One region of the Shewanella mytili genome, then DNA from elsewhere that is predicted to be linked to it. Evidence: predicted binding sites of a transcription regulator. Region 1 holds the regulator's gene; the other holds the start of a gene.
The links. Region 1 encodes MetJ, which represses methionine synthesis genes. Its sites were predicted from a motif close to TAGACGTCTAGACGTCTA; they were not measured.

Region 1 (16,566 bases):
CCGCTCCGCTGTCACCGTGATGCAGCGCAGCAGTGATACCACCGAGCAGTGCGTGCAGCAGGCCGGTAAAGCGGACGACTCCCTGGAGCAAATACGCGCGGCGGTATCCACCATTACCCAGATGAACATCCAGATTGCCAGCGCCGCCAACCAGCAAGTGGCCGTGTCGGCGGAAATCAATCGCAACGTGAGCAACATCAATGATGCCGTGGCTCACAGCAGTGACAGCGCCGCCCAGATTGCCGAAGCCAGTAATGAGCTGGCAAGCCTGTCGGGCCGCCTGCAGCAACTGCTGGGGCAGTTCCGCCTGTAAACTGCGGCACACTTGCCAACCCAATAAAAAACGCCTGCTATGTTGCAGGCGTTTTCATTGATGGCCAGCGCGGTTAACCCACCGCTTTGGGCCGCACCCCCAGAATATGGCAGATGGCATAGGTGAGCTCTGCCCGATTAAGGGTGTAAAAATGGAAATCCTTCACCCCTTCCCTGGACAACACTTTCACCATGTCAATGGCCACATTGGCGCCCACCAGCGAGCGGGTGGAGGCATCATCATCCAGGCCGTCAAACTGCTGCTGCAACCAGCGGGGCAGGTTCACATTGGTCATGCCGGCAAACCGCTTCAGCTGTTTATAGTTGGTGACCGGCAAAATCCCCGGCACGATTTCCACGTCAATACCCGCGGCCACGCAGCGATCGCGAAAGCGCAGGTAAGCTTCAATATCAAAAAAGAACTGGGTGATGGCGCGGCTGGCACCCGCATCAATTTTACGTTTCAGGTTCACCAAATCCGCCTGGGCATTGGCCGCTTCGGGATGCACCTCGGGATATGCCGCCACCGAGATGTCAAAATCCGCCACGCTGCGCAGCAAACGCACCAGATCCGCCGCAAAACGGGTGGGCTTCGGGCTGCCCTCGGGCAAATCCCCCCGCAGGGCCACGATATTGCGAATGCCGCTGTTCCAGTAGTTTTTAGCCAATTGCAGCAACTCTTCCTCACTGGCATCCACCAGCGTTAAATGGGGCGCCGCCACCAGATTGGTTTCTGACTGGATGCGTTCAATCACCCCATGGGTGCGGTCGCGCACCCCGGAATTGGCGCCATAAGTCACCGACACGAATTTGGGCTGCAATGGCTGTAAACGCTGAATGGAGTTCCACAACAGGGTTTCCATTTCTGCCGTGGCCGGCGGAAAAAATTCAAAGGAAACATTAATGTCGCCATTAAGCTCGGCGAGGCTCTGGTTCAGTGAGCTGGCATACTGGGCGTGGTGAAAAGCCATTGACATCTTCCTCAATTTATCTATCTGGACGTTTGGACGTCTATATGTCCACATACTAGAGAAACGATGATTGAAGTCAAGGCAAAAAATCACCCTTCGCCACGGAAATTGCCAAAAACCTGCTGGAAACGGATATTTTTGCCGGATATGGCAAAGATTCGCTAATCACGGGACGGCCCACAACGGATGCCTGTTGCTGGCGCCCAATAGCCAAGGAGAGGCAAAACGCCCTGAACCCAAAAAATCAGCCCGGGCCTGGCTGGTGCAAAGCGCCAGCAAGAACCCGGGCCAATATTGCGGGATGCATCGCACACATCACATCCCGCGCATTACAACACAACTACAGCGCTCAATAACGGTGCGCTTCAGCCATTTTCGCCGGGGTATGACACACGGCGCAGGCTTCTACAATCGGCGCTGGGTCAAACACATCAAACGAGCCAGACTCGCCTGCGTTTGTTCCACTGGCGCTGACTGGCACATCAAAGTCGCCGCCTTGGGTCGCCATATGGGCTTTTGCCGCCGCGCCGGTATGGCACGAGGCACAGTTGGCCGCGATGGGCGTAACACCGTATACCGAGGCTTCATCTTCACCGGTCAATACCACGGCTGGCGCCACGTTTTCCAGGTTGATGTCGCCGGTGTGGCAATCACTGCAGTGCACCGGGTTGTTGCGGTCGGTGGTCGGCATCTTATTCACCCCGAGCTCTTCACCATACGCGCCAAAGTGCACGCTGTGGATAAAGGGCCCCATGGCCTGAATGTGGTCGTTACCCGCTTTGGAGGGTGCCCAGTTGTAAGCACTGTGGCACTGCACGCAAGAGGCACCGCCCAAATCCACACCGCCGCGCTGGCCGCCATGTCCCTGCAGGCCTTCTGTATGGCAGTTAAGGCACTTCATTTCGTCAAAGCTCAGGCGACGTACATCAACCACGTTGGAGACAACCACAGGCGCACTGGTAGCGGCACCGGTGGTGGCATTGGTGTAACTGACACGACCGTCAATACCCCCCAGCAACACTTCGCCATCGCTGTAAGGCAGGGCATGCTGCACCACGTAAGTGTATGAACCATCGGCATTGGCAGCCCCGCTCATGGAGCGCGCCACATGGCCTTCATCCCTTCCGGGCAACATGGCTTCGCCATTTTTCATCACGGTTGCCCAGCCACGCGGGCTAGCATCACTGATGGATGCCACATCCACGGGCTGTCCGTCCGCGTCGGTGGCTTTCACGGTCACCAGGATCTCGGTTTTATCGGCAGAACGTGCCACCGACAGCACCTCAAACTTGTAACGGTTAAGCGCTTCATCACGGGCAGCACCGGAATCATGTTGGTGAACAGCCGCTTCATGACAGTTTTTACAGGAGGTTTCACCAAAGCCCGTGTGGCTCACAATGGCACCATCACGATTGGCATCAAACAGATCCGTATGGCAAGTGACACAGCCGTTTATGGACGCGGTAAACTGGGTGTTTTCCACGTGACACGTGGTGCAGCGCCCCAGATCCATCGAATAGTTGTCTTTGATGTTGGCATGGCCTTTGGCAATTTTGCCACCGGCACCGTCTGACATCATGCCATGGCCAATCATCGCCATGGTATTCAGCGCCCAGCCGCCGTCTTTTTTCTCGGTTTGTGTATGGCAAGTCAAACAGGCATCCACAATCACCACATCCTGGTCATTATCCAGGGCATAATGATGCTGGTGCCAACCCCAAGTGGCATTACCGGTAGAGTTGGTAAATTCCCCATGACATGCAATACACTTGTCGCCTTCGGTAGAACTCACCGCGGCATATTGATCTGTTTTGGTAAACATTACCCGAGGCGTTCTTGGCATGCCGTTAGGGCCGTTACCCGGGCGAATATAACCAATGCCCACGGTTTGGGCCGTGGTATTTTCTTCCGGCATAACCAGCTCGTAAATACCATTACCAGTATGGGTCAAGGTACCAACCGAATTGTCATCACCTTCGATATAAGTTAAATCAACCGTATGTTGCAGCTGACCATTTTCACCTTTTGTTGTGGAATAAAGTTGTACTTTATCCAGATTTTCAACCGGAATGCCATCCTGGTTTTCAAGTGAGAAGGTCACATTAATTGTGCCCTCGCCATAATGCCAGTCAATCACCTTGGCAACCGGCTTGGTCACAATCACTTCGGGTACATAATCCTCTCCGGGAGCACCTGGTGCACCTGGTGCTCCCGGTGCCCCGGGAGCACCATCTTTGCCGTCACTGCCACAGGCAGATATGCCCAAGGTGGCGGCAATAACAATTGCCATTTGATATTTGTTTATTTTTCTCATTATTTTCCCCTATAGCGGTTTTTAACGATACTGCTCACAAGTATCTTATTTAAAATATTAGAAATTGATTTGTTACTCTGTATATAAGATCACAACAAACAAAATATAATAAATATTGTTTTCCACCTATCAGGCAAATATTAATTAAGCATTTAACCAACATTAATTTAAAATTTATTCGGTATTAAATTTAAATTAAAACCATGGTTATTATTAACACCTTAATTATTGCTTAAACAATAATTTATTTATGCTTAATTATTTATTAACGCCTGAAAATGCTAATAATGGAATAATAAAACAGAAAGATTATTTATGACTGATTTCAGCTTGCCTGTTATTTAATTTTCATATTATGTGATCATTTCCCATTATTCCGGTATGACCCGCCACATAAAGAAAAAGGCTCCTGCAATAACAGGAGCCTTGGCAATAAAACATTTTCACGCGAACCCTGAGTTGTGGCTTAGTCCTCCAGAAGATCGCGACAGATTTGCACCAAATCCGACTGCACGGCAGCAGCGGTCACTTCACGTCCGGCGCCGGGGCCGCGGATAATCAGCGGATTGCCCTGATAAAAGGCACTGCGGATGACAAACACATTGTCACCGGGCGTCAGGTTGGCAAACGGATGGCTGCGCTCGGTCCATTGCAGCGCCACTTCAGCCCTTGCACCTTGGGCATGACGCTCCAGGGTGGCCACATAACGCAATACCTTGTCCTGTTCACTTGCCGCCTGATATTGCTGGGAAAAATACTCATCAAGCTCAGGCAAACGCGCCAGAAATTCGCTTAATGGCACTTTGGCCAGATGGGACGGCACCAAAGAGCTGAGCTTGATATCTTCAAGCTCCAGCGCCAACCCTATCTCCCGCGCCAGGATCAACAACTTGCGCTGCATGTCCCGCCCGGAGAGATCATCCCGGGGATCCGGCTCGGTAATCCCCAGGGCTTTTGCTTCCAGTACCAGTTCCGAAAAAGGCCGGATGCCATCATAGTTTTCAAACAGCCAGCACAAGGTGCCTGAAAAAATGCCGCCAATGGCCTCGACCTCATCGCCACTGTTATGCAGATCATTCAGGGCATGCTGCACCGGCAGCCCTGCCCCACAACTGGCGTTGTAACGCCAGAATAAACGCCGGTTTCCCAGCATTTGCTTCAATTGCCGATAAAAAGCCAGCGGCCCGGAACCCGCCAGTTTGTTGGCACTGACCATATGAATGCCCCGGGCAAAAAATTCCGGGTACTGTAATGTGAGCTGGGCACTGGCGCTGATGTCCAGCGCCACCAGTTCGTCGCAATCTAGGGTGTCGGTCTGCTCAAACAGATGCTCGTATTGCCAAGGGGTGGCTTCGGCCTCAAACCGGGCCTGCCATGCCGATGGGGCAATGCCCTCATTACAAAACAAGGCCTTGCTGGAGCTGGCCAAGCCTACCAGTGCAACTTCCGCCTCCAGTTGCCGGTTCAGTTGCCGGGAAGACTTGCCGAACAAATCAATCCAGGCTTCGCCGATATTGCCCACGCCCAGCAGTATCACCCCAATGCGTTTACGGGGGCCGGCGCAGCGCCGATGCACTTTTTGTGTCAGCAACGATACCTGTTGCTGAGGCACCAGGGTGACCAGACTTAACGGGTCCTGATACAGCGGCCGGGCTTCACGGCTAAGCAAGCGGGCAAAACTGCGACGATACTGCGTGGCAGCGGCGCTCACCAGTGCCACCAATCCAAGCCCGGTGTGCAGCGCCACGTCACTGATGCCCAGCGCCGCGGTTTTGCGCTGTAATAACGCCAGTACCTGCTGCTGAACCTCCGGGGTATAGGCCAGTTCATACTGCTGCTTGGCCAATGTCCAATGCGCCAAGGGATGAAGGCCGGCACTGTCCAGCGCTTCCAGCAGCGCCTCCCAGGCGGATTGCAACTGCAAGGTGACGGTGACCACATCTTCAAGGCTGGTGACCACAGGCGCACTGGCGATGTCGCTTTTGGGCGCCACCAGGGTAAAGTCGGTTTGCGGCGCATAGCTTGAGCGCACCGCCAAGCTCACCTGAGTGTTATAAAGTGGCTGCAGGGTACGGGCATGCAATACCGGCGAACCCAGCCGCGCCAGCCGGTCAGCTTCGGTTAACGACATGCTCTGCAATAAGCGGGCATCCTGGATTTTATTGGGATCGGCATTGAACACCCCTTCCACATCGGTCCAGATGGTCACCCGTTCAATGCCCGCCAGACTGGCAATCAGGGTGGCACTGAAGTCGGAACCGTTACGCCCCAGCAGAAGCATGTCGCCATGGGGGTTGGCACAGATGAAACCGGTGATCACCAGCCGTTCATCGGGATGCTTTTGTAACAACTGCTGGATTTTTTCCCGGGATTCCTGCAGGCGGATCTTGGGCACGGCAGCTTCATCGGCCACCAGCAAACCGCGGGCATCGATGTTGGATGCGGCCACGCCGGATTCACGTAGCAGTGCCGCCATCAGCCTGGCAGACCAGCGTTCGCCAAACCCGACCACCTGATTGCATTGGTATTCACTGCGGTTTTCCAGCGCCAGCAGGCTCATGAGCGATGCCCGGTCGGTGGCCAGGCGCTCCCGCAACTGCCGCGCCTGACCGTTACTCAGCAGCTGTTCTATCAGGTCCTGCTGGTAACTCATCAGTACCTGCAGCTCTTCTTGCCACAGTTTGCCCTGCTCGCGCAGTGCCAGCAGTTTGTACAGGAAGTTGGTGGTTTTGCCTGCGGCAGACACCACAATCAGATCATCGGGCCGCCCGTGGGTCAGCAGAATGTGCGCCACACGCCGGTAACAGTCCGGATCCGCCAGGCTGCTGCCCCCAAATTTATGTAAGTGACTACGCGCCATTAATCAATGCTCTCCAATTTAACCAGCTGCCACGGCTGCCAAGGCAGCGGTAATGTCATCCACCAGGTCTTGCGGGTCTTCAATGCCCACTGACAGGCGGATGAGTGTGTCTTTTATGCCTGCGTTTGCCCGGGCTTTTGCATCCATGGCCCGATGGGTCATGCTGGCGGGCACCGCCACCAGGCTTTCTACCCCGCCCAGGCTTTCCGCCAGGGAAAAATAGCGTAATGCCCCGAGAAAAGCGCCGACTTGTGTTGCGCCGCCTTTGAGCTCAAAGCTTACCATGGCGCCAAAGCCTCGCTGTTGCTTCAGCGCAATCTGGTGATCCGGGTGCTGTGCCAGCCCCGGATAATACACTTTTTCCACCTGTTCGCTGCCCTGCAGCAAATCCACTATTTTGGCGGCATTACGCTGGTGCTGTTCAATGCGTAGTGCCAGTGTGCGCAATCCACGCAGTGCCAGATAGCTGTCAAAGGCGCCAGCGGTGAGCCCCAGCGTGTTCGACCACCAGTGCAGTTGCTCGGCAATTTGCGGGTCTTTGGCTATCACCGCGCCGCCCACCACATCGCTGTGGCCGTTAATGTATTTGGTGGTGGAGTGCACCACAATATCGGCCCCCAGTAACAGCGGCTGTTGTAATGCCGGCGACAAGAAGGTGTTATCCACCGCCAGCAAAGTGCCCTGAGCCTGACACTCATTGGCCAATCGGGCAATATCCACCAGCCGCAGCAGCGGATTGGAGGGGGTTTCCACCCAAACCAGCTTGGGTTTGGCCGCCAGGGCCTGTTGCAGGGCCTGGCTGTCGGTTTGATCCACCACCGCCAGCTGGAATTGCCCTTTTTGCGCCAGATGGGTGAACAGGCGATAACTGCCGCCATAACAGTCATGAGGGATGACCAGCAAGTCCTCCGCCCCCAGCAAGCTGCTGACCAAGGTGACCGCCGCCATGCCGCTGGCGGTAATCACCGCCGGGCATCCCTGCTCCAGCTCACCAATGGCATTGGCCAAAATGCTGCGAGTAGGATTGCCGGAGCGGCTGTAATCAAACTCCCGCGGCGTTTGGTAGTCTGCAAAGCTGTAATTCGTCGACAGGTAAATAGGCGGAAGCACCGCACCATATTGGCTATCGGACTCGATTCCTTGACGCACAACCGTGGTGGCCATTTTCCGCGCAGTCATGTTCGGCTCCTTACATTATTAACAGGGGCGACAGATTAAAGATGTCTAGATGGCTAAATTCTATCAAGTCGCTCTTCAACGTCAATAGGCATAAAGACGTTTAGACGTCCAAATGTATAGAATTCCATTTTTGTGATACAGTAGCATGGACTCCCATTTGACTGTGGGATGTAAGAGTTTAAAATCGGCAGCGAATTAGCGACATAGCAGGTGCAACATGACTGAATGGAACGGCGAGTACATCAGCCCTTACGCTGAGCACGGGAAGAAAAACGAACAAGTAAAAAAAATTACTGTGTCTATTCCGTTGAAAGTATTGAAAGTGCTAACCGACGAACGCACTCGGCGCCAGGTCAATAACCTGCGTCATGCCACCAATAGCGAACTGCTGTGTGAAGCATTCTTGCATGCTTACACCGGCCAGCCATTGCCCAACGATGAAGATCTCTCCAAGGATCGCCCTGACAGCATTCCGGCAGATGCCAAAAAAATCATGGAAGAGATGGGCATCGAATGGGAAGAAATGGAGTAAATGGCTGACCTTTCGGCCATGAGGCGCAACATATCATCAGCTTGCCGGGCATGTCCCGGCATTCTGCTTTTTTAAATGTGGACATTAATCGACCCCATCACCCTGCTACTGGCCTCGCTGGTGATTGTCGCGGGCGCCATTACCCAAAGTTTGCTGGGGTTTGGCTTGGCAGTGGTTGCCGCACCGCTGTTGTACATCATTGACCCGGAATTAATCCCGGGTTCGTTGATTATCCTGAGCTTTTCCATTGCCCTGCTCACCTTGCTGCGCGAGCGGGGACAGTTGGAGCTGGCAGGATTGCAGTATGCCGTGGCCGGACGCATTCCCGGCAGTTTGCTGGGGGCCGCCTTGCTGCTGGCGCCCCAAGCCATTCTCGGGCTGGTGATTGCCGCCATTGTGGCCACGGCCGTGGCCTTGAGCCTGAAAAAACTCACGCTGCCAGTCAACCGTTGCAATTTGTTTGTGGCGGGGATGTTTTCCGGCATTTTCGGCACGGTTGCCGGCATTGGCGGGCCACCCATGGCCCTGCTGCTCACCGGGCGGGAAGCCGGGAAGTTTCGTGCAGCCCTCTCGGCCTTTTTTGTGGTCAGTACCTGTATCAGCCTCTTGGTGCTGCTGCTCTCCGGCATGCTGTCGTTCAGGGATCTGCTGCTGGCGCTGCTGTTATTGCCGGCGCTGCTGCTGGGATTCGTGATCTCGGGGGCGCTGTTGCATCGGGTGGACAAACGGCGCAGTAAAATGCTGACCTTGATGTTATGCAGTGCCAGCGCACTGCTGCTGGCACTTAAATCACTCTGGGGGCTTTTGGCCTAGCCCCCGTTGTCACGCATCACCGCAATTAAAAGTGGAAAGAGGTTTGCAGGGCGCCGCCTACGGCATTATCGCTGCCCATCATGCCGGTGAGATCCAGCCGGAAGAAGTTACCCACCACAATGCCGGTACCCACGGAATAGATGTCAGTGGTCACGTCATTCACATCATGGCGATAGCCTAAGCGCAATGCCAGCCAGTCGGTGGCCTGCAATTCGCCGCCCATGCGCCAGTATTTGGGGCCGTCCAGTTCCACGAATTTGTTGTTTTCGGTGAGATCAACATCCGTGGTCAGCGTCAGTCCCTGCCATTGATAGGCGAGCCCGGCAGTGACCATGGGCTTGACCTGATAGGTCAGCTGCTGGCACGGGCAATCTGCCAGCACCACGGATGCCAGCTCCTGCTTGACCAGGTTGCGACCACTAAGCCCCAGCGTCAGGCCTTCGGTGGGCTGCAACGCCACCCCCACATCCAGGTTGACGCCGGTATCGTTGTTACGATAGTCATCGCTGTTGAAATCATTCACGTCAAAGTTGTTGGCAGACACCGCATAGTTGAAGGTATCAAGGCGTTGCAGTTTCGGCGTCACCCCGATGGTCAGCGGCATGTCACCCACACTCATGCGGGTACTCAGCGCCACCCCGAAATCCGATACGGCACCGGCAAATACCCGGCCGGTGGATGACAGGTCATCCAGTGATGGCGGATTCAAGGGATCCAGATTATTCAGCAGCTGTAAATCCGCCGCACTGACATCCGCCAGCACAAAGGCGTCCAGATAGGTTTTGGCAATCACCGCCGCTGAAATCCGGCTGTTTGAGGGTAACACAACCGCCACGCCCAACCCCACACTGGCATAGGCACTGTCGCCTTGCAGGGCTTGCAGGTTATTCAGTAACAAGTCGCGGTAGCGGATGATGTTGTCCGGATTCTGCTGGGCAATGGCCCCATCCAGCATGTCGTAGTTATCCTGCAGGGTGTCAAACTCGTCCACCATGTCGTTTTTATCGGCCCCATCAGCACCTAGGGCAGGCAATAACAGGCTTACGTCATCCTGCTGGCGATCTGCCAATGCCAGCAATGCCGGATTCACGAAACCTGCAGCCAGGCGATCACCGGCAGCAACGCCTGCCCCGCCCATGGCATCAGTTCTCGCTTCAAATACATCCTGCCCGGCCCACAGGGAACCGCTGCAAAAAGTGGTGGCGGTGAGCAACGCCAGCGTGGTTAGTTTCATCTCCATCTCCTTGAAAAACGCCTCGGATCAATAGGGTTCAGTTAAAGATAGCTTAACTCTTGATATCTTCAGCAAACCCCATAAAAAAAGCCTCCGCATTCGCGAAGGCTTGTGGCGCTAGCATAACAATGATTAGCCGAGATAACTTTGACCGGCGTACAGAATAAAGTGACGCAGAGCCAGTACCCCGGTGAGGCTGCACAGGGCACCGAGCAACATCACCCCTTTGCCATGACGCTGTTGTGCCGGCAGCAACTGGGATAACAGCGGAATGCCGAAACCGACAGCCACCACCAGTGTCCAGAATACCGCAGCCCAAGTGCCATCAGTAAGTGATGCCAGTGCTGCAGCGGCAGCGCCGCCTTTGAAGTACAGGGCACAGAACAGCATGAACAGGAACAGGATTTCAATGGCCACTACCGGCAATTCAATACTGTGCATCCGTCCAAGCTCTTTGTCGTGTGACGGGGTGTTGAACAGCAACAGGGCCACGACAGCGTTGGCGGCTGCACCCGCTGAAATGCCGGATACCAGGAACAAGGCTGGCAAAATGGCAGTGTTCAGCATGGGGTAGATGTTCATGGCTGAAATCAGGAAGCCGGTATAAGCACCCACGGCAACAGCCAATACAAACAACAGCTTTTCAATCAGCTTTCTGGCGCCAGCCAGGGCATCGGCAATCCCCTTGAGGAAGCCCAGGCCAAAGGCCGGCAGTTGCTCACGGAATACCACCAGTGCATACAGGAAGGTGAGCGGAATGAAGAACAACAGCGCCACCACCCCGATGGACATCACGGAGGTCAGGTTATAGTTGATGAGAATCAACCAGAAATGGAACGGCCGGGTCAGGTCAAACACCAGACACAACATCCCCAGGCAGATGGCCACCGGTGCGATGAGCGCAGCAGCCTTGAGGATGGGACTTTCCTCACGGTCGCCTTTCGCCCAACGCATGGCGATGGCAATCAATAAACTGCCTGCAGCCAGCCCGGCCAGAAACAGGTATACGGCAATCACCCAATGCCAGGTCACAGGGTTGTACTGTGACATATCACCCCAGATATTGTTCATGCTTCAATCCCTCCTTTGCGGGCAGGAATACGGAAAACCCTTGGTTTGGTGCCAAGATGGACTTTTTCGCGGTAAGTTGCGGTGCTGTTCAACAGCTTGGCCACTTCACTGCCTGGGGCGTTGACATCGCCAAACACCAGCGCATTGGTAGGACAAACCGTTACACAAGCCGGCTGTTCGCCACGTGCCAGGCGGGTATCCGCGCAGAAATTGCATTTTTCCGCCACATGGTTTTCCGGATTGATGAAACGCACTTTGTAAGGACAGGCGGCAATACAGTACTGACAACCGACGCATTTATCCTTCTTGATGGACACAATGCCGTCTTCAGTAACGTAAGCGGCACCGGTAGGACACACTTTCACGCAAGGCGCGTCTTCACACTGCTGGCAAGACACACGGTTGTATTTGAAGTGCAGTAATGGCATTTCGCCATAAGGCCCTTCTACCCGCACCTGCAGACGACTGACGCCTTCAGGGACTTTGTTTTCGCTGCGGCAAGCTATATTGCACGCCTGACAGCCGATGCACTTGTTTTCATCGTACACCATGACGTATTTTTTGCTCATTGTTAGCCTCCCGTTATGCCTTTTCCAGTTTCACACCAGTGGTGTGTACACACATACCGCATACCGGTGCGGTGGCATGGGGCAACAAGTTGCCACAATGAACACCCTTACCGCTGGCGCGGGTCAGTTCTTTGTTTTTGGAACCAAAACCCATGTAGGCAAAGACTGTATCCGGACGAATACCTTTGGTTACCAGTGCATGGCCGGTTTCGCTACCCACGCTGGAGGTCAAACGAATGGCATCACCGTTCTCGATACCCCGTTTGGCGGCGGTTTCCGGATGGATCCATACGGCGTTGTCTGACATCAGGTTGGCCAGCATTGGCACGTTGTGGGTAGCACCGTTGGTGTGCACTGCCACTTTGCCCTGAATGAAGTACAGCTCGTCAGGATTTTTCAGTTTGGCTTCGTGATAAGCAATCATGCCGCGGCCGGGTGCCAGTTCTTCCACTTCACTGGAGAACAGCTCAATCTTGCCGCTTGGGGTCTTGAACTTCACGGCCGAACCATAAGTGCCATCCTCATCCACTGCGTGGGCGGTAGGATAAGCGGCAGCAAAGGCAGCAACCATTGACGGTTCACGCAACATCAGCGGCTTGCCGTAGCTCACATAACCCTTGTCTTTAATCTTCTTCAGCAGCGCACCATCTTTTTTCACCTGTGCCAACTGCAGTGTCTGGATGTTTTCCCATGGGTAGTATTCACCCAGGCCGAGTTTAATCCCCAGCTCGCGGAAAATTTGCCAGGCAGGCTTGGTGTCGCCAATCACGTCCACCACTTGCTGGCGCACGTAGTAACCCGGATTCTTGCCAGACTTGTCGGCAATCTCTTCATCCCGTTCCAGATAGGTACATTCCGGCAGAATGTAGTCAGCAAACGCAGCGGTTTCGCTCACGTACAAATCACAGCACACCACCAAATCCATTTTCTTCAGTGCGTCTTCCACCCGGTTACGGTCGGTCACTGTTTGCATGGGATTGGTACGGGTCATGACCCAACCGTGAATGGGATAAGGCTTGCCATTTTCAACGGTATCGATAATGGACTGGTAAATGCCGCCCATTTTGGCAGGCAGTGCCAGTTGCGGATCGACCTGATCAATGCGCTTGGCAGTGGGTTTCGGAATTTTCACACCGGGTTTGCCCAGTGAAGGCGCCGCATCGGTACCGGCAAATTTGTTGTATGTGCTGGCTTTTTTGCCACCATACAGGCCGCCTTTGCGCTCGAAGTTGCCAATCAATACGTTGGCGGCATAAATGGCGCGACGCATTTCAAACTCTTCGGTGGTAAAGGTGCTGCGGTGACCGAAGTCAACCATGGCATGAGGCGCGGCTTTTGCCAGTTCATGGGTAATGCGGCGAATGTCCTTGGCGGGTACGTCCGCAACCTTCTGCGCCCATTCCGGCGTGTATTGCGCTACCTGCGCGGCAAACTGTTCAAAGCCATTCACATAACGCTCAACAAAGGCTTTGTCATATAAATCATCGGCAATCAGCACATTACAAATGGCCAATGCCACGGCCACATCACTGCCGGGCCGGATTGGATGCCATTCATCGGCTTTGGAGGCCACCACGGAGAAGCGGGGATCGAACACCACCAGCTTGGCATGCTTGTCCATCTGCGCTTTCATCAGCGCACGGGTTTCGGACATGTTGATGCCTTCATACAGGTTATGACCGAAGTTGATGATGAACTTGCTATTGCTCAGGTCCCGTTTCATTTTGGAACCGTACACCGCATGGGCAGCTACCCCGTAACCGCCTGGACAGGTGGTCAGGTGGGTAAAGGTGTTAGGGCTGCCAAACGCCTTTGCCATATTGAAGATATGGGTGTGTTCAGAACCTGACTTGGATGAAAAGACCACGCTTTCCGGACCATATTTGCTTTTCAGCTCATTCATTTTGGCCGCGATTTCGCTGTAGGCCTGGTCCCAGCTGATGGTTTGCCATTCACCCTCGCCACGGGCACCCACGCGTTTCATGGGTTTTACCAGACGCTGTGGATCGTACAGCAGGCTATGGCCGGCGCCGCCACGGGCACACACTTTACCGCCAAAGGATTTGGCTTCTGCATTCCCTTCAATGAATACTGTTTTGCCATCTACCACCCGGGCAGAAATGGGGCAACGGGTAGAGCACATTTCACAGATACTGGGTACGGCTTCCCCGCTGCCGCGCAGTTCTGTTGCGCCCACGGCTGCCAGCGAGCCGGGGACAACACTGGCCAAGGCACAGGATGCACCAGTAGCGCCGGCACCTTTCAGGAAAGCCCGTCGATCAAGCTTTATCATGGTTAACCTCCATCGTCTTCAAGCCGGAGACGAATAGTTCACTCGGAATCGTTTTTATTCAGACGCATGAGTGTTGCCAAGCAACAGCGTCTGCGCTGATTTCGCGTTAATTGTTATCCCATGAATTTTTTACGGGTATTGTGGTAAACCACAATACCCCTGCTGATGTGATCCAAGGCATAAGAACTGGGCCATCCAGTCCCTAATATGTGAACGGGTTTACATTTTTGTCACTGCGCAAAAATCAAGCAAAATAAACAGTTAAATGCTGCGTCAATGGTTAAAATTTGACTTTTGTTAACTGTATCACCCTAAAAAAAGTGTGAGATTATCCACAGTATTAGCCAACTTTAAATTAAATAACTTTTATAAGTTTATGTTTTATAGCGACTTTAAAACATGCCGCTACATTTCATTAGATTAATTTCAATGATATTTTTATCAATTAGAAAAATATCATGAAAGTGATCGCCGTCAACGCCTCATGTTTTCTACTTTGCTAAATTCTTAACCGAAATAAAACAACAACAACATCCGCAAGTGATGCTGAATAAAAATAGCAATATGAGGAAATGATGATGAAAACAACACTCCAGCTTGGCGTATTACTGCTGGCAACCGCACTGGCCGCAGGCAGTTACGCAGCCGATGGCGGCAATCCCAAAAAAGGCAAACATCTGTACAAAAAAGAGTGCAAGGTCTGCCACAGTCAAAGCAATGCCGCTGGCGAACTCACCCCCATGAGCAAAACCATGGCCCAATGGGATCGGTTCTTTGACAAAGACAAGCACAAAGCCAATCCGGCAGTTTTTGAAAAACTGAGCGAAAAGGATCTGAAAGACGTACAGCAGTTCTTGTATGACCATGCGGCAGATTCCGCCCAACCGCAAACCTGTGGTTAATCCCGGCACTTAAGCCACCGTCCGACAATACACAGCAATGGCATGGAGCAAGCTCCAGGGGCTGTTGCTGCCTGAAAAAGCCGGAGATTCCGGCCAGGAGAAAAAATATGCGCACATTAGTTGCCATTGTGGTTGCTCAAGCATTGGGACTTTCGCTGATGGCAAGCCCGGTTGCCCATGCCACGGAAAAAACCGATAACGCAAAAATTGCAGAACTTAAACAACAACTTGCCGATATTACCGAGGAGCTAGACAGCCTCAATTCCCGGCTGAACAAAACCGAACGCCACGCCGCGCTGGATAGGATCACCTTTACCGGCGACTTCCGGGTCAAGGCGCACTCCCTGCACTATCAGGATGTGACCTGGAATCCGGCCATCCTGATGAATTTCAGTGATTTTGGCGCCCGTGCCATGGCCGGAGAATATGGCAATCCGGCGGATGCCAACTCTCCCCTGGGGAAAATGATGGCGGCCAACCCCGCGCTGGCAAACGCTTTTCAAAGCGGCCAGTTAAACGGCGTGATGCCTTATGCCCTGGCACCCCAGAGCCGGCAGGACATCGACAACGACATTTTCTACACCACCCGCTTGCGGCTCAACATGAAGGCCAAGGTCTGGGATAACGTGGATTTTGCCGGCCGCCTGAGCATGTATAAAAACTGGGGCGACTCCACCGGCGTGCAGGTATTTGATTCCTGGCGCGCCTTTACCATGGACGGCACCAGCTCCGGCAACACTTCCGGTGACTGGCTGCGGGTGGAGCGGGCTTACTTTGACTGGCGCAACATCGGAGGCTCCGAGCTGTACCTGTCCATTGGCCGGCGCCCATCCACCTATGGCCCGCCCAGCCACTACAGGGAAAACGAGCTGCGCGGCGGTACCCCCTCTGGCCATCTGGTGAACTTCAACTTTGACGGCATGACCATTGGCTACAAGCTGGAAGACATCACCGGCATTGAAGGCCAGGTGGTGCGTTTTTGCTATGGCCAGGGTTTTGAGTCCCAATGGGGCAATGGCGAGTTGTTTGGCGATACCGTCACCAAAGACACCCATCTGGGGGGCTTTAACATTGACGCCCTTAATGACGGCAACCACTTCCTGCAATTCACCCTGTTTGCCGCCAAGGACATTAACGACGGCTTCAAGGGCACCATGGCGTTCCCCAACCAGTTTGCCTCCATCTTTGCCCCTACCATGTACCAGGATTTGCAAAAGTTTGACAACTTCAACTTTGTCACAAGGGTGCAACCCAGCGGCGTTATTGGCGACATGTATCTGGGCGGCGTGGGTTATGCCTACGAGTCTGACGAAGACATGAAGTTTTTTGCATCACTGGGCTGGACCCGAGCCGTAGGCAATGGCGAAGCCGGCATGTTTGGCGGCATGTTGTCGGATGCGGTGTTTACCGCTGAACTCAACAGTGACGGCAGCGAAATCATCATGACGCCCGCCAGCGCTGACAGTAACGACACCCATGACGGCTACGGCATATATGTGGGCATGCAAATGCCGGC
Region 2 (16,566 bases), on a different contig from region 1:
CCAAGGTAAATGAGCTTGGCAGTGAGCTGGATGCCAAAAAGCAGGAACTGGCTCAGCTGCTCAGCGATCTCAATGCCATCGCCATGAGCATGCCAAACCTGCCGGATGAGTCGGTTCCGGTTGGCACGGATGAATCCCAAAACGTTGAAGTGCGCCGTTGGGGCACACCGCGCACGTTTGATTTCCCCGTTAAGGATCATGTGGATCTTGGCGAGCAGGTCAAAGGGCTGGATTTCAAGAGTGCGGTAAAACTTACCGGTGCCCGTTTTGTGGTAATGCAAGGCCAGGTTGCCCGCATGCACCGGGCGCTGGCGCAATTCATGCTGGATTTGCATACCCAGTCCCACGGTTACACCGAAACCTACGTGCCGCTACTGGTGAATGATGCCAGCTTGCTGGGTACCGGCCAGTTGCCAAAATTTGCTGAAGATTTGTTTCATACCAAGCCTGCCACGGAAGAAGGGCAGAGCTTGCACCTTATCCCTACTGCAGAAGTGCCGTTGACCAACCTGGCCCGGGACAGCATTGTGGATGAAGAAGACCTGCCCATTAAACTCACCGCAGAAACCGCATGTTTTCGCAGTGAGGCCGGCTCCTACGGCAAAGATACCCGTGGCCTTATCCGTCAGCACCAGTTTGACAAGGTGGAGCTGGTAAAACTGGCCAAACCTGAAACCTCCATGGATGAGCTGGAAAGCCTGACCAAGGACGCTGAAACCGTACTGCAGAAACTGGGCCTGCCTTACCGGGTCATTGTGTTGTGCACCGGCGACATGGGTTTTAGCGCGGCCAAGACCTATGACATTGAAGTCTGGCTGCCGGCACAGGATACTTACCGGGAAATCTCTTCGTGCTCCAACATGAAAGACTTCCAGGCGCGTCGCATGCAGGCGCGTTATCGCGGTAAGGATGACAAAAAGCCCAAACTGCTGCATACCCTGAATGGTTCCGGGCTGGCAGTTGGCCGTACCTTGGTGGCTGTACTGGAAAACTATCAAAACGCAGACGGTTCCATTACCGTACCGGAAGTGCTGCGTCCCTATATGGGCGGCCTGGAAAAAATCGGTTAACGCTAGCGCCTTATGTATCATGGCTGGCGTTATCTGCGCCGGTTAACCTACGTTGCGGTCATGGTGGTCTTCATGCTGTTGGCATTTGGCCCCATAGGGAAGGCCGCGCTGTTGGTTTACCGGCATCTGGTTTGAAATGGCTGACAAGGCCGGAACGTTTTCACCAACAATCGGCCAAAAGAAAAGGCATCCTTAAGGATGCCTTTTTCATGCCGCATAACGCCTGAGCGTTAACACGGTTATACGCGTTTTTTGAACTCGCCGGTGCGGGTATCGATTTCGATTTTGTCGCCTTCTTTCACGAAGTCAGCAACCATCACTTCCAAATCGCTGCCTACCAGTTTGGCAGGTTTCATCACTTTACCGGTAGTGTCGCCACGGGCAGCAGGTTCGGTATAACCCACTTCACGCACGATGGTGGTTGGCATTTCAACAGAAATCGCTTTGCCTTCGTAGAAGGTAACCTGGCAGATTTCTTCCATGCCATCCACGATATAGTTGATGGCATCGCCCATGTTTTCAGCTTCAACATCGTACTGGTTGTACTCGGCATCCATGAAAACATACATTGGATCGGCAAAGTAGGAATAGGTACATTCCAGGCGTTCCAGCTGGATGTCATCCAGTTTGTCATCAGCCTTGAATACGGTTTCAGTACCTGAACCTTGCAGCAGGTTCTTCAGTTTCATTTTTACAACAGCAGCGTTACGGCCGGATTTGTTGTATTCGGTTTTCAGTACAACCATAGGGTTGCCGTCAACCATGATCACGTTACCTGCGCGGACTTCCTGAGCAGTTTTCATTACGTAGATTCCTATATTTCACGGTTTTTCAGTTCAGCGCAGCATCTTAGCCGTTTTTGACCATTTTCACTAGCCTGTTTGCCAGATCTGCGTCATTTATTGCGTCAATAGGCCATTGTTTCGCATGTTGCAACAACGCCCCCTTGACAGGTATCAATTTTTGCCAATAGTGACAAACAGCTTCGGCATCTTGTTGATTGAACGCAAGATTAAGCTGCTGCCAGTCATTGGCCACGGTGCTGGACAGATTATGGCAATAACGTTGCATAAAAGCATCCAGTTTTAGCAGGTGGGCGTCCTCTTCCTGAGGATAAATGTGCCAGATGAAAGGTTTGGCCGCCCATTGGGCCCGCAAGAAGGAATCCTCCCCGCGGACAATATTGAAATCACAGCTCCACAGCAGCTGATCATAACCTTGCTGATTGGTCATGGGGAGCCGGTGGACATGCAGATGACCTGCCACATGCAGCCCATCATTTTCCCGGGTGAATGACTGCTGTTGCAGCCATGGGGTGATGGCATCAAATGCCTTGCCCGCTGGCACCAGCAGATGATGTGTTTGTGGCCCGTCCCGCCACAACGCCAACAGCCCATCCATTGGTGCATGCTGATAACAAAACAGGCTGATGACGATGTCATTCTCGGCAATATCAAGCCCCAGAGACTGCCACAGGGACTTTTTGCCCTGCGACGAGTGTTGCCATGCATCGCGCTGTTCAAAGAGCGCCTGCTCGCAGATAAGCCCGCCGGATTGGGCGCTGAACCCCGGAAAGTAAAAAACCTTTTTCACCCCGTCAAGGGCCGGGGATGCCAGGCCATGGCAATCATCCACCCAGGCTTCTGCCGACAGGTATTCCAGATTGATCCATACAGGAGGTGAGGGCAGTGTGGGCAAAAGGCGCAGCACCTGCGGCGGTAATTCACAGGCAAAGGCTTCAATCAACACGTCTCCGGGTTGCCACTCCCTGGGGAGGGGCGTTTGCCAATGCAAAATGGTCACGCCGTCAAAGCATTGCTGAGGCTGTTGAGGGTCCAGCATCGGCAGAATATGGGCAAAGCTTTGCAAATCATCCACCCACAAACGGATGTCAAGGGCGTATTCATGAGCCAACTGCCGGGCAAGGCGCCAGGTAACACCGATGTCGCCGTAGTTATCCACGACGGTGCAAAAGATGTCCCAGTGTTGAGTGTTACGGTTCATATAAGGTGTTAGTGATTGAATAAAAAGGCGGCCTTTAAGCCGCCTTGTCAAACATGTTGTCCGTTCAGTCTTCCAACTCGGCCAGACACATCTCGTCGTAAATCTGTTTTACCCAGGCATCAACCCGCTCTTCGGTCAGTTCGGGCTGGCGGTCTTCATCAATGCCCAATCCCACAAAGTGCTTGTCGTCCACCAGGGCTTTTGAGGCTTCAAACTCATAACCGGCAGTGGGCCAGTGGCCGATAATGATGGCGCCACGGGCTTCAACGATGTCACGCAGTGTCCCCATGGCATCGAGGAAATACTCAGCGTAATCTTCCTGGTCGCCACAACCAAAAATGGCCACCAACTTGTCAGTGAAGTCGATTTTTTCCAGTTCAGGGAAAAAGTCATCCCAATCGCATTGGGATTCACCGTAATACCAGGTGGGGATACCGAGGATCAACAGATCATAAGCGGCGATATCTTCTTTGGTGCTTTTGGCGATATCTTTTACTTCCACCATTTTATTACCCAGTTTTTTCTGGATCATTTTGGCTACGGCTTCGGTGTTACCGGTATCGCTTCCGAAAAAAAGACCTACAGTTGCCATCGTCTTTCCTTTAATTCAACTAACTAGTGCGTGATACAATTCTGATCCATTAAGACTCGCAGAGGTTATCAACGTTCTGCAGCAAAATATGTTCGATCAGTTGACTGCGGCTGATGTTACTGGCCGAAGCCTGTTCGTTCAAGGCATCATACAAATCTTGTGACACCTTTAACTCAATCCGTTTCAATCCTTTTTCCTTGTCCCGTTTCACCTGGTTACGTTTGTTGATGCGTAACTGCTGTTCTCTGGGAAGGGGATTACTCCTCGGACGGCCCCGACGCTTCTCATTGGCAAAAAGGTCGATGGTCGTTCTGTCAGATGATTCTTTTGCCATTTATCTTGTTCTTTTCATCGGACGTCGCTGTCCGAATGCTAACTGCGCTGGATTGACCGTGGTCAACCCTCACTCTCCATCACCCCGGTACCCAAACCTGTACCGCTTACCCGAAATGGCCCTGGGAGCCGCTGTTAGCTCCTTAAAAATTATCGGAATCTATTATCGGGCATAAAAGAGGCGCGACTATAGCACATTGATACCACTGCTGCTATATCATGAATGCCGCTTCACTGACCGGAGGCGTGTTTGTGGAGAAAATCCCGCACCAGCTGATTAAATAATGCCGGTTTCTGGGCATGTAACCAGTGGCCGGTGCCGGTAATGGCCTTGGACTCTGCCTGGGGAAACTGTTTAACAATCTCATCGCGGTAACTGCTGTTGACGTAAACCGGATCGGCGCTGTGCAAAAAGAACGTGGGGCCGTTGAACGTCAGAAAGTCGGGGCGAGTCGTGGGATTGAACCAGCCGATGATATTGGGGTAGCTGTTGATAAGCCCGGGCAGATTGAGTTTCCACTCAAAGCCGCCGGCCGTGCGGCGCAGGCTTTTCAGCAAAAACTGGGCGGTGGCTTCATCCACGCCGGCATCCAGCAAATGCTGTAATGCCTCCCGGCGATCCTTGCTGTCAAGCGGCAAGTTCGCCATGGCGGCAAACACCTTGTCGTGCCGATTGCTGTAAGCCACCGGCGCAATATCGGCAGCCACAACGGACAACACTCGTTGGGGCATTAACAGGGCGGTGGCCAGCGCGATTTTCCCACCCATGGAATGGCCAACAAAATGGGCTTTGCTGATGTCCAGTTCATCCAGCAGCTGCCCCAGCATCCGGGCCATTTGCGGATAACCCATTTCGGCAAGGTGCTCACTGCGGCCATGATTGGGACAATCGATGCGGATCACCCGATAATCCGTTTCCAGTGCGTGTGCCAATGCCTTGAGGTTATCACCATCACCAAACAAACCGTGGATTAATACTACCGGAATACCACTACCGGCTTCTGTGTAAAACATTATTTCTCCTGCATCGGTTTAGCCGGTAACGGCGGCCATCCCGGATTGGTTCCATCTTATGGTGAAAAATTTTGCGGCAAAGCTCACAGCAATACAAGCGCCAAACCTTGCCTGATGATTTTTACAGCGGTGATTGCCCGGTTTTTCACCGGCTTTTTCGGGCAGAAATACGGTGAGGGCGCATTTACCGTTTTTTCATGGATTTGTGCTTTTCCCATAGTGAGTTTGTGGCATACTTTTGTGTTGTATTACCGATAAGGCCATGGCGGTTAGTCTGCTGGTCAACAACCCATCACTGGACTATTCACAGGAAAAAGGCATGAAATATATTGAAGTGGATGACGAACTCTATCGCTTTATTGCCGGCAAAACCGAGCGGATCGGTGAAAGTGCATCGGACATATTGCGCCGTTTACTGGGGCTGGCGTCATTGACTGTTCATGCTGAAGACACCCCGGAGACCGTAAGCCATCCCGGGATGGAAACCTCCTACACCCCCAATAGCCTGCCGCCCATCACCGAGTCCATCAATTTTGAACAGCTCTATACCGCCAATGTGCTTGAAGCGCAAAAAGGCGCGGTAGGGCGTTTTCTGTTTGTGCTGGAAGCACTGTACCAGCAAATGCCGCAGCAGTTTGAAAAAGTGTTGCAGGTGCAGGGGCGGGATCGCTTGTATTTCGCCACCTCAAAAGCCGCGTTACTGGCCGCCAGCAAATCTGCCAATCCCAAGGAGATAGGCAATAGCGGCTATTGGGTAACCACCAATAACAATACCGGGAAAAAACACGCCATTTTATTGGAAGCACTGGAAAAACTGGGATGCAATGAAACCCGGGCACACACCATTGCCGATGAAGTGTTACCGCTAGCCTGACATTACAGAGTTTAACAGCACAAGGAGAGTATTGTGGCCCTACACCAACGCGCCGGTCAAACCGCCCAGCAACAGGATCTGGTGAACATTCCCAGATTGATGAGCCTTTATTACCGGCAAGTGCCGGATGTCACCCAGCCTGCACAGCGGGTCAGCTTTGGCACCTCTGGCCATCGGGGGTGTGCGTTTAATGGCAGCTTCAACCAAAACCACATCTGGGCCATCGTGCAGGCCGTGGTGGATTATCGTCAGCAGCAAGGCATAAACGGCACGTTGTTTCTGGGGATGGACACCCATGCCTTGTCACAAGCGGCATACATTTCAGCCGTGGAAGTCCTGTTGGCCAATGAGGTCAATGTGGTGGTGCAGCAACACGAAAGTTTTACGCCCACCCCAGTGGTATCCCAGGCCATTGTGGCGGCCAATGAGGGAAAAGCTAAGGGCGATTTGGCACTGAGTGATGGGATCATCATCACCCCATCCCACAATCCGCCTCAGGATGGCGGCATCAAATACAATCCCCCCCATGGCGGCCCAGCGGAAGGGGAGATAACCAGTTGGATTGAAAACCGCGCCAATGCGTACCTGACAAACCAGCTGGAAGGCGTCAAAAAACTCAATTACGGCACGGCATCAGCTATCGGATTGATTAAGCAGCAGGATTTGATCACGCCTTATGTCACCGCGCTAGTGCAGGTGATTGACATGGCTGCCATTGCCAGGGCCGGGGTGAAAATCGGCATTGACCCTCTTGGGGGTTCAGGCATCTATTACTGGGAAAAAATCGCCGAACGCTATGGCCTTGACATCACCTTGGTGAATGACAAAGTAGACCCCACCTTTGGCTTTATGCCACTGGATAAAGACGGCAAAATCCGCATGGATTGCTCTTCACCCTATGCCATGGCCGGCTTGCTGAAACACCAGAATGAATATGATGTGTGTATCGGTAACGATCCCGACTATGACCGCCACGGCATTGTCTGCCCCGGTAGCGGTTTGATGAATCCCAACCATTATCTGGCGGTGGCCATTGATTACCTGCTCAGCCATCGCCCCCAGTGGTCAGCCCAGCTGAAAATCGGCAAAACCCTGGTTTCCAGTGCGCTGATTGACAAAATCGTGGCATCTCACCAACGGGAGCTTTGTGAAGTGCCGGTAGGCTTCAAATGGTTTGTTGACGGGCTGGCGGATGCCTCTTTGGCTTTTGGCGGTGAAGAAAGTGCCGGTGCGGCGTTCCTTAAGCAGGACGGCAGCACCTGGTGCACCGATAAAGACGGCATAATCCTGGGGCTGCTTGCCGCTGAAATCATTGCCGTGACCGGTAAAACCCCAGCCGAGCATTATGAAACGCTGGTTGCCAAATTTGGCCGCTGTTATTACCGCCGCATTGACAGCCCCATTAATGCCAAGCAAAAAGCCCGCTTTGGCCGTCTGAATGGCGACACCCTTAATGCCAGCACACTGGCGGGTGATGCCATTACTGCCGTACTCACCCATGCCCCGGGCAACGGTGCGGCCATTGGTGGCATCAAAGTGACCACGGCTAATGGCTGGTTTGCCGCCAGACCTTCCGGTACCGAAGCACTCTTTAAAATCTACGGCGAAAGTTTTGTTGACGAGCAGCATCTGGAACAACTGATGCGCGATGCGCAGCAGCTGGTTAAAAATGCGCTGAAAGGCGAGGGCTGACGGCAGCGTACCATTACCACATAGGCTGCCTGTCATGGCATTGAAAAAACGCACTCATCAGAGTGCGTTTTGCTATTTCACTTGCGGGATGTTAACTGGCTTTTTGGGAGCCTGTGCTCATTAATATCGACATCAAGCAACTGCCCATCGTAGTAGATAAACACGGCAACGATACCAATCAGTTCTGCGTCAGTCTCATAGCTATAGCTGATTGACGTGGAGCAGCTGCCACTTTTACAGGACTCTGCCGGAACATACGTAATGGCATTATCAGAGAGATTGGTTATTTGCTTGACACCTTGGGTCACAGATGACAGCTTTGCGTCCTTATCCAGGTCAAAAGTGAATGTCTTGATAATCTCACTATCACCTTTCCAGACCACCATATTGGCTTGGTTCAACAGCTTGTTATGCAAGATTTTTTCGCAATGTTCCTGTGAACAATAGGGCAGTTTTTCCTCGGAAGCTTGGGCCACTGACAAGCATAACGTTCCCATAAGCACGGCAGCTAACTGATGGCACTTCATATTAAATCCTTTTAAAAATCAGGTTGATGAATGACGTTTTATCTTTATTAGAGAACCCGATAATTATCTTAGCCATCAATATGCTATGTGACAACTGGGCAAACCATGTTTGCGGATATAATCCTGGTGGTACGCTTCTGCCGGATGAAAGGTTTGAGCGGGCACGATTTCGGTGACTATTTGGCGCATGCCCCATTTGCCGCTGCGCATTAAGGCAAGTTTTGACGTTTCGGCGAGTTGTTTCTGTGCTTGGTCGTGAAAAAACACCACACTGCGATATTGAGTGCCCATATCCGCACCTTGCTTGTTGAGACTGGTGGGGTTGTGGTTTTTCCAGAAAACCTGCAGCAGTGCATCATAGCTGACAAGCTGTGGGTCATATTCAATCTGTACCACTTCGGCATGGCCGGTGTTGCCGGTTTTCACCTGTTCATAGGTGACCGGTTTATCGCCACCGCCCATATAGCCACTGGTTGCACTGAGTACCCCGGGAACCTGCCGAAAAAAATATTCCACGCCCCAAAAACAGCCGGCGCCAAATGTTGCAATTGCCATAGATAACCCTTTTAGATGTCTGGATGGCTAAAATTATTCATCAAATCCTGACAATTTACAATCATCATTTAGGCATAAGTCATATCCAGCCGGCATGACCGGATGTGCTACCATGAGCCACTCAGGGAACGTTAACCTAAGGAGAAAACCGTGCTGCAGCAACTTCTGCAACAGGCTGACTTTTTGAAGCTGACACTGGCCAACCCGTTGGCAAGCCCCACTGCATCGGCCACCATCGCCGGCCATACCCAAGTGGAATTATGGGACAGCGGGGTTGTGGTGTTTTCCCCGCTTGCGGCCGTAGCCCACCATGACATAGTGTTGTCCTGTGGCATTCACGGCAATGAAACCGCCCCCATAGAGCTTTGCAACCGCCTCATCCACAACATCATCAAACAAACCTTGCCCTTACGTCAGCGGGTGATGTTTATCTTCGGTAACCCCCCGGCCATGATAAAGGGAACCCGCTTTGTAGAAGAAAACCTGAACCGGCTGTTTAATGGTGCCCATGGGGAGGGCAATGGGCCGCAAAACGCTGAAAGACAGCGGGCGGCAAGGCTGGAGCACCATGTGCGGCGCTTTTTTGAAACCGGGGGCGGGCAACGGCTGCATTACGATTTGCATACCGCCATCAGGGCTTCGCGCCATGAGCGTTTTGCCGTGTGCCCTTATCGCCCCGGCAAGCCCCACTCAAAACGGCAATTGGCCTTGCTGAACGCCGGTGGCGTGGAAGCGTTTTTATTGCATCATGAACCCACCACCACCTTCAGTTATGCCTCATCCGCCAATTTTGCAGCAGAAGCCTTTACGGTAGAGCTGGGCAAAGTGCATCCCTTCGGCCAGAATGACCCGCAGCAGTTGGCGCCCATGCAAGCATTGCTCAGTAACTTGTTGAGCCAGCCACAATTGCCAGATGCCGAGTTCCAGCCAGAGACGCTGATGATATATCGGGTATGCCGGGTGATCACCAAGCATTATCCCGATTTTGCCTTTACCTTTGATGGGCGGTTACCCAACTTTACCCGATTTGCCAAAGGTGAGGTTTTAGCCATGGAAAACGGTCAGCCGGTGGTGGCGGAGCATGATGACGAAGCCATTGTATTTCCCAACAGTCATATCCCTGTGGGACAACGGGCGGCGCTGTGTGTCGTGCCCGAGATGTCCGCCACATTGGCCTGATATGTAAAGCTAGCTATACGCACGGTAGCCATCAAACTTGGTGTTAGCTGGATCACAAAGATTGTCAGCTGTTTAAAGTTAACCTAGTGTGCTGCTAATGCACTATAACCAATGGCAGGAGAAATCCTGCTTAATCAAACTATAAGAGCACATCATGAGCAACATTACCGTTAGTCAACAGGTGGTGCATCGTGCAACATTTCTGGACAGGGATGCCCTTAACATTCCCATTCTGAAACTGTTACAAGCCGATGGCACCCCTTATGAAAATGCCGTGCTTCCCCAGATTGATGAAGCCTTATCGCGGAAAATATTTGATGCTTGCGTGTTTATCCGTACGCTGGATGAACGCATGCTGGCGGCACAGCGCCAGGGGCGCATCAGTTTCTACATGACCTGCACCGGTGAAGAAGCCGCGGTGATTGGCAGCGTGGCGGCACTGGATGATGAAGACGTTATCCTGGCTCAGTATCGCGAACATGCCGCGCTGCGTTACCGCGGTTTTACCACGGAAGATTTCATGCACCAGATGTTCAGCAATGAAAAAGATTTGGGCAAAGGGCGGCAAATGCCCATTCATTACGGCTGTAACGCGCTGAATTTTCAGACTATCTCGTCGCCATTGGCTACCCAAATCCCTCAGGCATCCGGCGTGGGTTACGCTTTGAAGATGCAGGGCAAACGTAATGTGGCCATCTGTTATTTTGGCGAAGGCGCGGCCTCGGAAGGGGATTTCCATGCGGGATTGAACATGGCGGCCGTACATAAAGTGCCGGTGATTTTCTTTTGCCGTAACAACGGTTACGCCATTTCCACGCCCACGGAAGAGCAATATGCCGGCAATGGCATTGCCAGCCGCGGCTTGGGGTATGGCATGCATACCATTCGGGTGGATGGCAACGACATGCTGGCGGTACTGGCCGCTACCCAGCAGGCCAGAGCTTGGGCCATCAAGCACAGTGAGCCGGTGCTGATTGAGGCCATGACTTACCGTTTGGGCGCTCATTCCTCCTCGGATGATCCTTCCGGCTACCGCTCCAAGGATGAAGAAGCCCGCTGGCAACAGCATGATCCGGTAAAACGCTTCAAGCTGTGGCTAATCAACAAAGGTTGGCTCACGGAAGAGGATGATGCGGAGCTTAACCAACGTTATCGCCAAGAAGTGCTCAATGCCCTTAAGACTGCCGAAAAAGTGCCGGCACCGCACCTGGATACCATTATCGAAGATGTGTATGACGTGCCCACCGCCAATCTCAAACGGCAGCTTGTGGAACTGAAAAACCATGTGGCCAAATATCCCAAGGCCTATCCTAAAACCGCAGGGAGATTATGAGCATGGCCAAGATGAACATGCTGCAAGCCATTAATAACGCCTTGATGCTGGCGATGGCAGCGGATGATAAATTACTGGTATTTGGTGAAGACGTAGGCCATTTTGGCGGAGTGTTTCGCGCCACCTCCGGCTTACAGGACAAATTCGGCAAGGCCCGCTGTTTCAATACGCCATTAACGGAGCAGGGGATTGCCGGCTTTGCCAACGGGCTAGCCTCCCACGGCATGACACCGGTGGCGGAGATCCAGTTTGCCGATTACATTTTTCCCGCCTTTGACCAGATTGTGAACGAGTCAGCCAAATTCCGTTATCGCAGCGGTAACCAGTTCAATGTGGGCGGTCTGACCTTTCGCACCCCTTATGGCGGCGGCATTGCCGGGGGGCATTATCACTCCCAGTCGCCAGAAGCTTATTTCACTCAGGTGGCAGGCTTGAAAGTGGTGGTGCCACGCAATGCCTATCAGGCCAAAGGCTTGCTGTTATCGGCCATTCACGACCCCAATCCGGTGATCTTTTTTGAACCCAAACGGTTATACCGGGCATCGGTGAACGACGTGCCCGAAGATGCCTATGAGTTGCCGTTGGGACAAGCCGAAGTTGTCCGTGAAGGCAAGGACATTACCCTGCTGGCCTGGGGCGCCCAGATGGAAGTGATTGAAAACGCTGCCGAGATGGCGGCCAAAGAAGGCATTGATTGTGAAGTTATCGACCTTCGCACTCTGGCGCCTTGGGATGTGGAAAGTGTTGCCCAGTCGGTGCGTAAAACCGGCCGGCTGTTAATCAACCACGAAGCGCCGCTTACCGGCGGATTTGCCGGTGAAATCGCCGCCACCATCCAACAGGAATGCTTTTTGTATTTGGAGTCGCCCATTGCCCGTGTATGTGGTCTGGATACCCCATATCCGTTAATCCACGAGAAGGAATACATGCCGGATGCGCTGAAAACCTTCGAAGCCATCAAGGCCTCGGTCAATTTCTAGGAGTTACGGATGATCAAAGATTTTATTTTGCCGGATATCGGTGAAGGCGTGATTGAATGTGAGCTGATTGAGTGGCTGGTGACCGAAGGCGAGCGGGTGGAAGAAGATCAGCCCATTTGTGACGTGATGACCGATAAAGCCTTGGTGCAAATTCCGGCACCATATCCGGGGGTTATTGCCAAGCTTTATTATGCCAAGGGCGAGATAGCCAAGGTTCACATGCCGCTGTATGCGGTACAAATGGATGAAGCCGGCGCTGCTGCAGCGCCAGTATCAAACCCAGCAGACACCACAACCTTGCCATCATCAGACAAGTTGCCAAGTGGCGTTCAGATTGAAGATTTTCTGTTGCCGGACATTGGCGAAGGCATTGTGGAGTGTGAGCTGATTGAATGGCTGGTTGCAGAAGGGGATAGGGTTGAAGAAGATCAGCCCATCTGTGATGTGATGACCGATAAAGCCTCGGTGCAAATTCCGGCGATAAAAGCCGGAAAAATCATCAAGCTGCATTATGACAAAGGCCAACTGGCCAAGGTGCATGCACCTTTATATGCCATTGAAACCGCAGCCGATACGGCCACTGCCCATGTTGAACCCACGGTAGATGCCGGCACTGGCAGTGCAAATGCAGCCACAGTGGCCAGCCTGGTCCCACAGGGGAAAGCGCTGGCTAGCCCGGCAGTTCGGCGCCTGGCACGCAGCCTGGATATTGATATTGCCAAAGTGCCTGGCAGCGGCAAACACGGCCGGGTTTACAAAGAGGATATTGAGCGTTTTACCCATGTAGCACCGGCCGACAGCCAGCTTTCAAGCTTGCCTGCCGATGCGCCAATTATCGCGCCACCAACAGTTGCCGACAAGGTCGTGCCCATAAAAGGGGTGCAGGCCATTATGGCGCGGCAAATGATGGAGTCGGTATCGACCATTCCCCATTTTACTTACTGCGAAGAGCTGGACATCACAGAGCTGGTTGCTTTAAGGGAGCAGCTTAAGCAAAAGTATGCCTCTGACACCCTCAAGCTCACCTTGATGCCGTTTTTCATGAAAGCGCTATCACTGGCGCTGACGCAATTCCCGGTCATTAATAGCCGCGTTAATGACGACTGTACCGAACTGACCTATCTGTCCCGGCACAATATCGGCATGGCGGTGGACTCAAAAGTGGGGCTGCTGGTACCCAATGTCAAAGACGTGCAGGACAAATCCATTCTGGAGATAGCCGCCGATATCACCCGGCTGACGGATGCCGCCAGAAGCGGACGGGTGACACCGGCGGATTTGAAAGCCGGCACAATTTCTATCTCCAATATCGGCGCGTTGGGTGGCACGGTGGCAACGCCCATCATCAATAAACCGGAAGTGGCCATTGTGGCGTTGGGCAAAATACAGGATTTGCCCCGCTTGCATAAAAAAGGGAAAAAAATGGTGCCCCGCAAAATCATGCAGATCAGCTGGTCAGGGGACCACCGGGTGATTGATGGCGGCACTATCGCAAGGTTCTGTAATCTGTGGAAACAGTATCTGGAACATCCCCACGAGATGCTGCTGAGCATGAAATAATGCTTAAAGCCCCGTCATGGGGCTTTTTGCTGCTGCCAAAATGATGGTGGCAGTGTGTTAATCCCTGCCACAAATTTATCACCGCTGCCACAAAACAGTTACGGTTACGTGACATTTTCCGTATACTTATCGGACAATTTGTTATTTGCGTTGTATGTTATGCAAAGGTCAGCCGATAACCCTGTTTCTTATTCATATCCATTCCCAGCCAAACAAGCACCGTTAACAGCGACTGAAAAATCTCATTACAGAGAACAGATAAAACAGTTGCTACAACAAAAAAACGCCGTGCTGATTGCCCATTACTATACCGATCCTGAAATTCAGGCATTGGCAGAAGAAACCGGCGGCTGTGTTTCCGATTCTCTGGAAATGGCCCGTTTTGGCAAAGCCCACCCTGCACAAACACTGATTGTGGCCGGGGTAAAATTCATGGGCGAAACCGCTAAAATCTTGAGCCCGGAAAAGACCATCCTGATGCCCACACTGGAGGCTACCTGCTCGCTGGATGTCGGCTGCCCCATCACGGATTTTGCCGCATTTTGCGATGCCCATCCCGAGCGTACCGTGGTGGTTTATGCCAATACTTCAGCTGCCGTCAAGGCCCGGGCAGACTGGGTGGTCACCTCCAGCATAGCGCTGGAAATCGTTGAGCACTTGGATAGTCAGGGCAAAAAAATCATCTGGGGACCGGATCGCCACCTTGGCGGTTATATCCAAAAACAAACCGGTGCCGACATGCTGTTATGGCAGGGCGAATGTGTGGTGCATGATGAATTTAAAGCCAACGCTTTACGACAGTTAAAGGCACAACATCCGCAAGCCGCCATTCTGGTGCATCCAGAATCCCCTGCAAGCGTGGTAGCCATGGCCGATGCAGTGGGGTCAACCAGCCAGTTGATCCAGGCGGCTCAAACTCTGAATAACGATACCTTGATAGTGGCAACCGACAGGGGCATTTTTTATAAAATGCAGCAAATGGTGCCCCATAAACAGTTATTAGAGGCGCCCACCGGCGGTGTTGGGGCCACTTGCCGCAGCTGTGCCCATTGCCCGTGGATGGCCATGAACGGACTGAAAACCATTGCCAATGCTCTGGCCACAACCAATCCCCAGCACCATGAAATTGAAGTTGAGGAAGCCTTGCGCCAACAAGCACTGCTTCCTTTGCAACGAATGCTGGATTTTGCCGCCGAACTCAAGTTACAGGTTAAGGGGAATGCCTAAGCCTTAAGCTTTACCTCCCTCCAGTTATCAGCCCGGGTTCGCCCGGGCTTTTTCATGTAAGAAAAATAACGACATAAGTTAAAGCTGACTATACTGAATTCGTTATTAAAACGTCTCTTCCTTTTCACTGTACTGTCAGAGGAACCACCATGAATTGGCAATGGATTCGCAATCTTCCGTTACGTCTCAAATTTCTGCTGGTCATTGTTCCTTCCTTTCTTTTTGCGATTGTTTTCGGCGGTATGTTGGTTTTTCAATATCTATCACAGGCACAAAGCGCCAACCGCGTAATAGCCCTGAGTGACCTGGCAAAAGTGAACAGTGACCTGGTGCATGAGTTACAAAAAGAGCGGGGCATGAGCGCCGGTTATATCGGGGCTAACGGAAACGCTTTTGCCGATAAATTACCCACACAGCGGCAACTGACCGACACCAAGCTGCAGGCATTTAATGACTTCATAAAACATCACGTGTTACCTGAAAACTTTGCCGCCGAGCTGACAGAAGTGACCCATCAACTGGGAAAACTAACCACCATCCGCAGCCAGGTTTCAGCGCTGAATATTACCGTTAAGGATGAGGTGGATTACTACACACAGCTGAATGCCTTATTGCTCTCCATTGTGGATGACACAGTAAAGGCCGGCGGGGATAAAACCATTGCCATTGATGCCGCCGCATTTTCTGCATACCTGTTAATGAAAGAGCGAGCAGGCATTGAACGAGCCATTCTCAGTGCCACCTTTGGGCGGGAGGGCTTTAACGGTAATGCCTATACCCGCTTTGTGACCTTGGTGGCCGAGCAAAACAGTTTCCAGCAGCGTTTTCTTGCATTAACGTCGCAGAAGATGCGCAGCCGCTACACTACCTTGCTGCAACAACCGGCAGTGGCAGAAGTTGAGCGCTACCGCAAGGTGGCCTTCACGCAAAATGCCAGGGATATCCGTCTTGAATCCCCAGAAGCCTGGTTTGGTGCATCCACCAAACGCATTGAACTGATGCGGGAATTTGAACAAACCCTGTCAAAGCAACTGATTGATGATACCGCAGCGCTACATCAGCAACTATTAACCCGCAGTTGGGGGTTGGGCGCCATCATTCTTGGCGGAATTTTGCTGGCTGCCGTTATCTCGCTGGGCATTCAACGCGCTATTGGTAAACAGCTGAAAAACATCCACCTGGGGATGACCACAGCCCGCAAAGAATTTGATTTAACCCAGCGCATTGAGGTTGCCAGCACCGATGAACTTGGAGGGGTTGCCAACGCCTTCAATGACATGATGAGTGATTTCGAACGTATCATCACCAATGTGAGAACCAGCAACAAAACCCTGCTACAGGTGGTTGATAGCCTCAACCAGCATTCATCACAACTTGATGATTATGTTACCGAAGGCACCAGCGAAACCGAACAAGTGGCATCAGCCATGACCGAAATGAGCTCCACCGTACAGGAAATTGCCAATAACGCCATACAGGTGGCCGACGCTTCCCGCGATACCTCGCAAAAAGCCAAAAAAGGCAATGATGAAGTCTCGGCCACAGCACATGCCATGTTGGCACTGGCCGATGAGATTGAGGAAGCCGCCACGGCCTTTAGGCAACTGGATAGTGATATCCATGGCA

Region 2: the regulator MetJ is predicted to act here: its motif matches at 8,674-8,691, upstream of msrA (peptide-methionine (S)-S-oxide reductase MsrA).

The regions. Positions count from the first base shown of each region.
Region 1 covers NZ_JBKOUD010000002.1:17,360-33,925, reverse strand. Annotated here, with positions in the region: gene ACIDEJ_RS02910 (methyl-accepting chemotaxis protein) at 1-313, shown strand, start outside; gene metF (methylenetetrahydrofolate reductase) at 387-1,283, opposite strand; gene ACIDEJ_RS02900 (multiheme c-type cytochrome) at 1,633-3,573, opposite strand; gene ACIDEJ_RS02895 (bifunctional aspartate kinase/homoserine dehydrogenase II) at 4,064-6,457, opposite strand; gene metB (cystathionine gamma-synthase) at 6,476-7,636, opposite strand; gene metJ (met regulon transcriptional regulator MetJ) at 7,854-8,168, shown strand; gene ACIDEJ_RS02880 (TSUP family transporter) at 8,244-8,981, shown strand; gene ACIDEJ_RS02875 (conjugal transfer protein TraF) at 9,007-10,215, opposite strand; gene nrfD (NrfD/PsrC family molybdoenzyme membrane anchor subunit) at 10,348-11,286, opposite strand; gene ACIDEJ_RS02865 (4Fe-4S dicluster domain-containing protein) at 11,283-11,855, opposite strand; gene phsA (thiosulfate reductase PhsA) at 11,869-14,148, opposite strand; gene ACIDEJ_RS02855 (c-type cytochrome) at 14,724-15,050, shown strand; gene ACIDEJ_RS02850 (DUF3373 domain-containing protein) at 15,158-16,566, shown strand, end outside.
Region 2 covers NZ_JBKOUD010000003.1:11,682-28,247, reverse strand. Annotated here, with positions in the region: gene serS (serine--tRNA ligase) at 1-1,070, shown strand, start outside; gene efp (elongation factor P) at 1,310-1,873, opposite strand; gene earP (elongation factor P maturation arginine rhamnosyltransferase EarP) at 1,920-3,074, opposite strand; gene fldA (flavodoxin FldA) at 3,139-3,666, opposite strand; gene ybfE (LexA regulated protein) at 3,716-4,000, opposite strand; gene ACIDEJ_RS04420 (alpha/beta fold hydrolase) at 4,231-5,013, opposite strand; gene seqA (replication initiation negative regulator SeqA) at 5,333-5,887, shown strand; gene pgm (phosphoglucomutase (alpha-D-glucose-1,6-bisphosphate-dependent)) at 5,921-7,579, shown strand; gene ACIDEJ_RS04405 (hypothetical protein) at 7,657-8,106, opposite strand; gene msrA (peptide-methionine (S)-S-oxide reductase MsrA) at 8,182-8,661, opposite strand; gene astE (succinylglutamate desuccinylase) at 8,812-9,840, shown strand; gene ACIDEJ_RS04390 (thiamine pyrophosphate-dependent dehydrogenase E1 component subunit alpha) at 9,995-11,173, shown strand; gene ACIDEJ_RS04385 (alpha-ketoacid dehydrogenase subunit beta) at 11,176-12,153, shown strand; gene ACIDEJ_RS04380 (dihydrolipoyllysine-residue acetyltransferase) at 12,163-13,713, shown strand; gene nadA (quinolinate synthase NadA) at 13,873-14,940, shown strand; gene ACIDEJ_RS04370 (methyl-accepting chemotaxis protein) at 15,090-16,566, shown strand, end outside.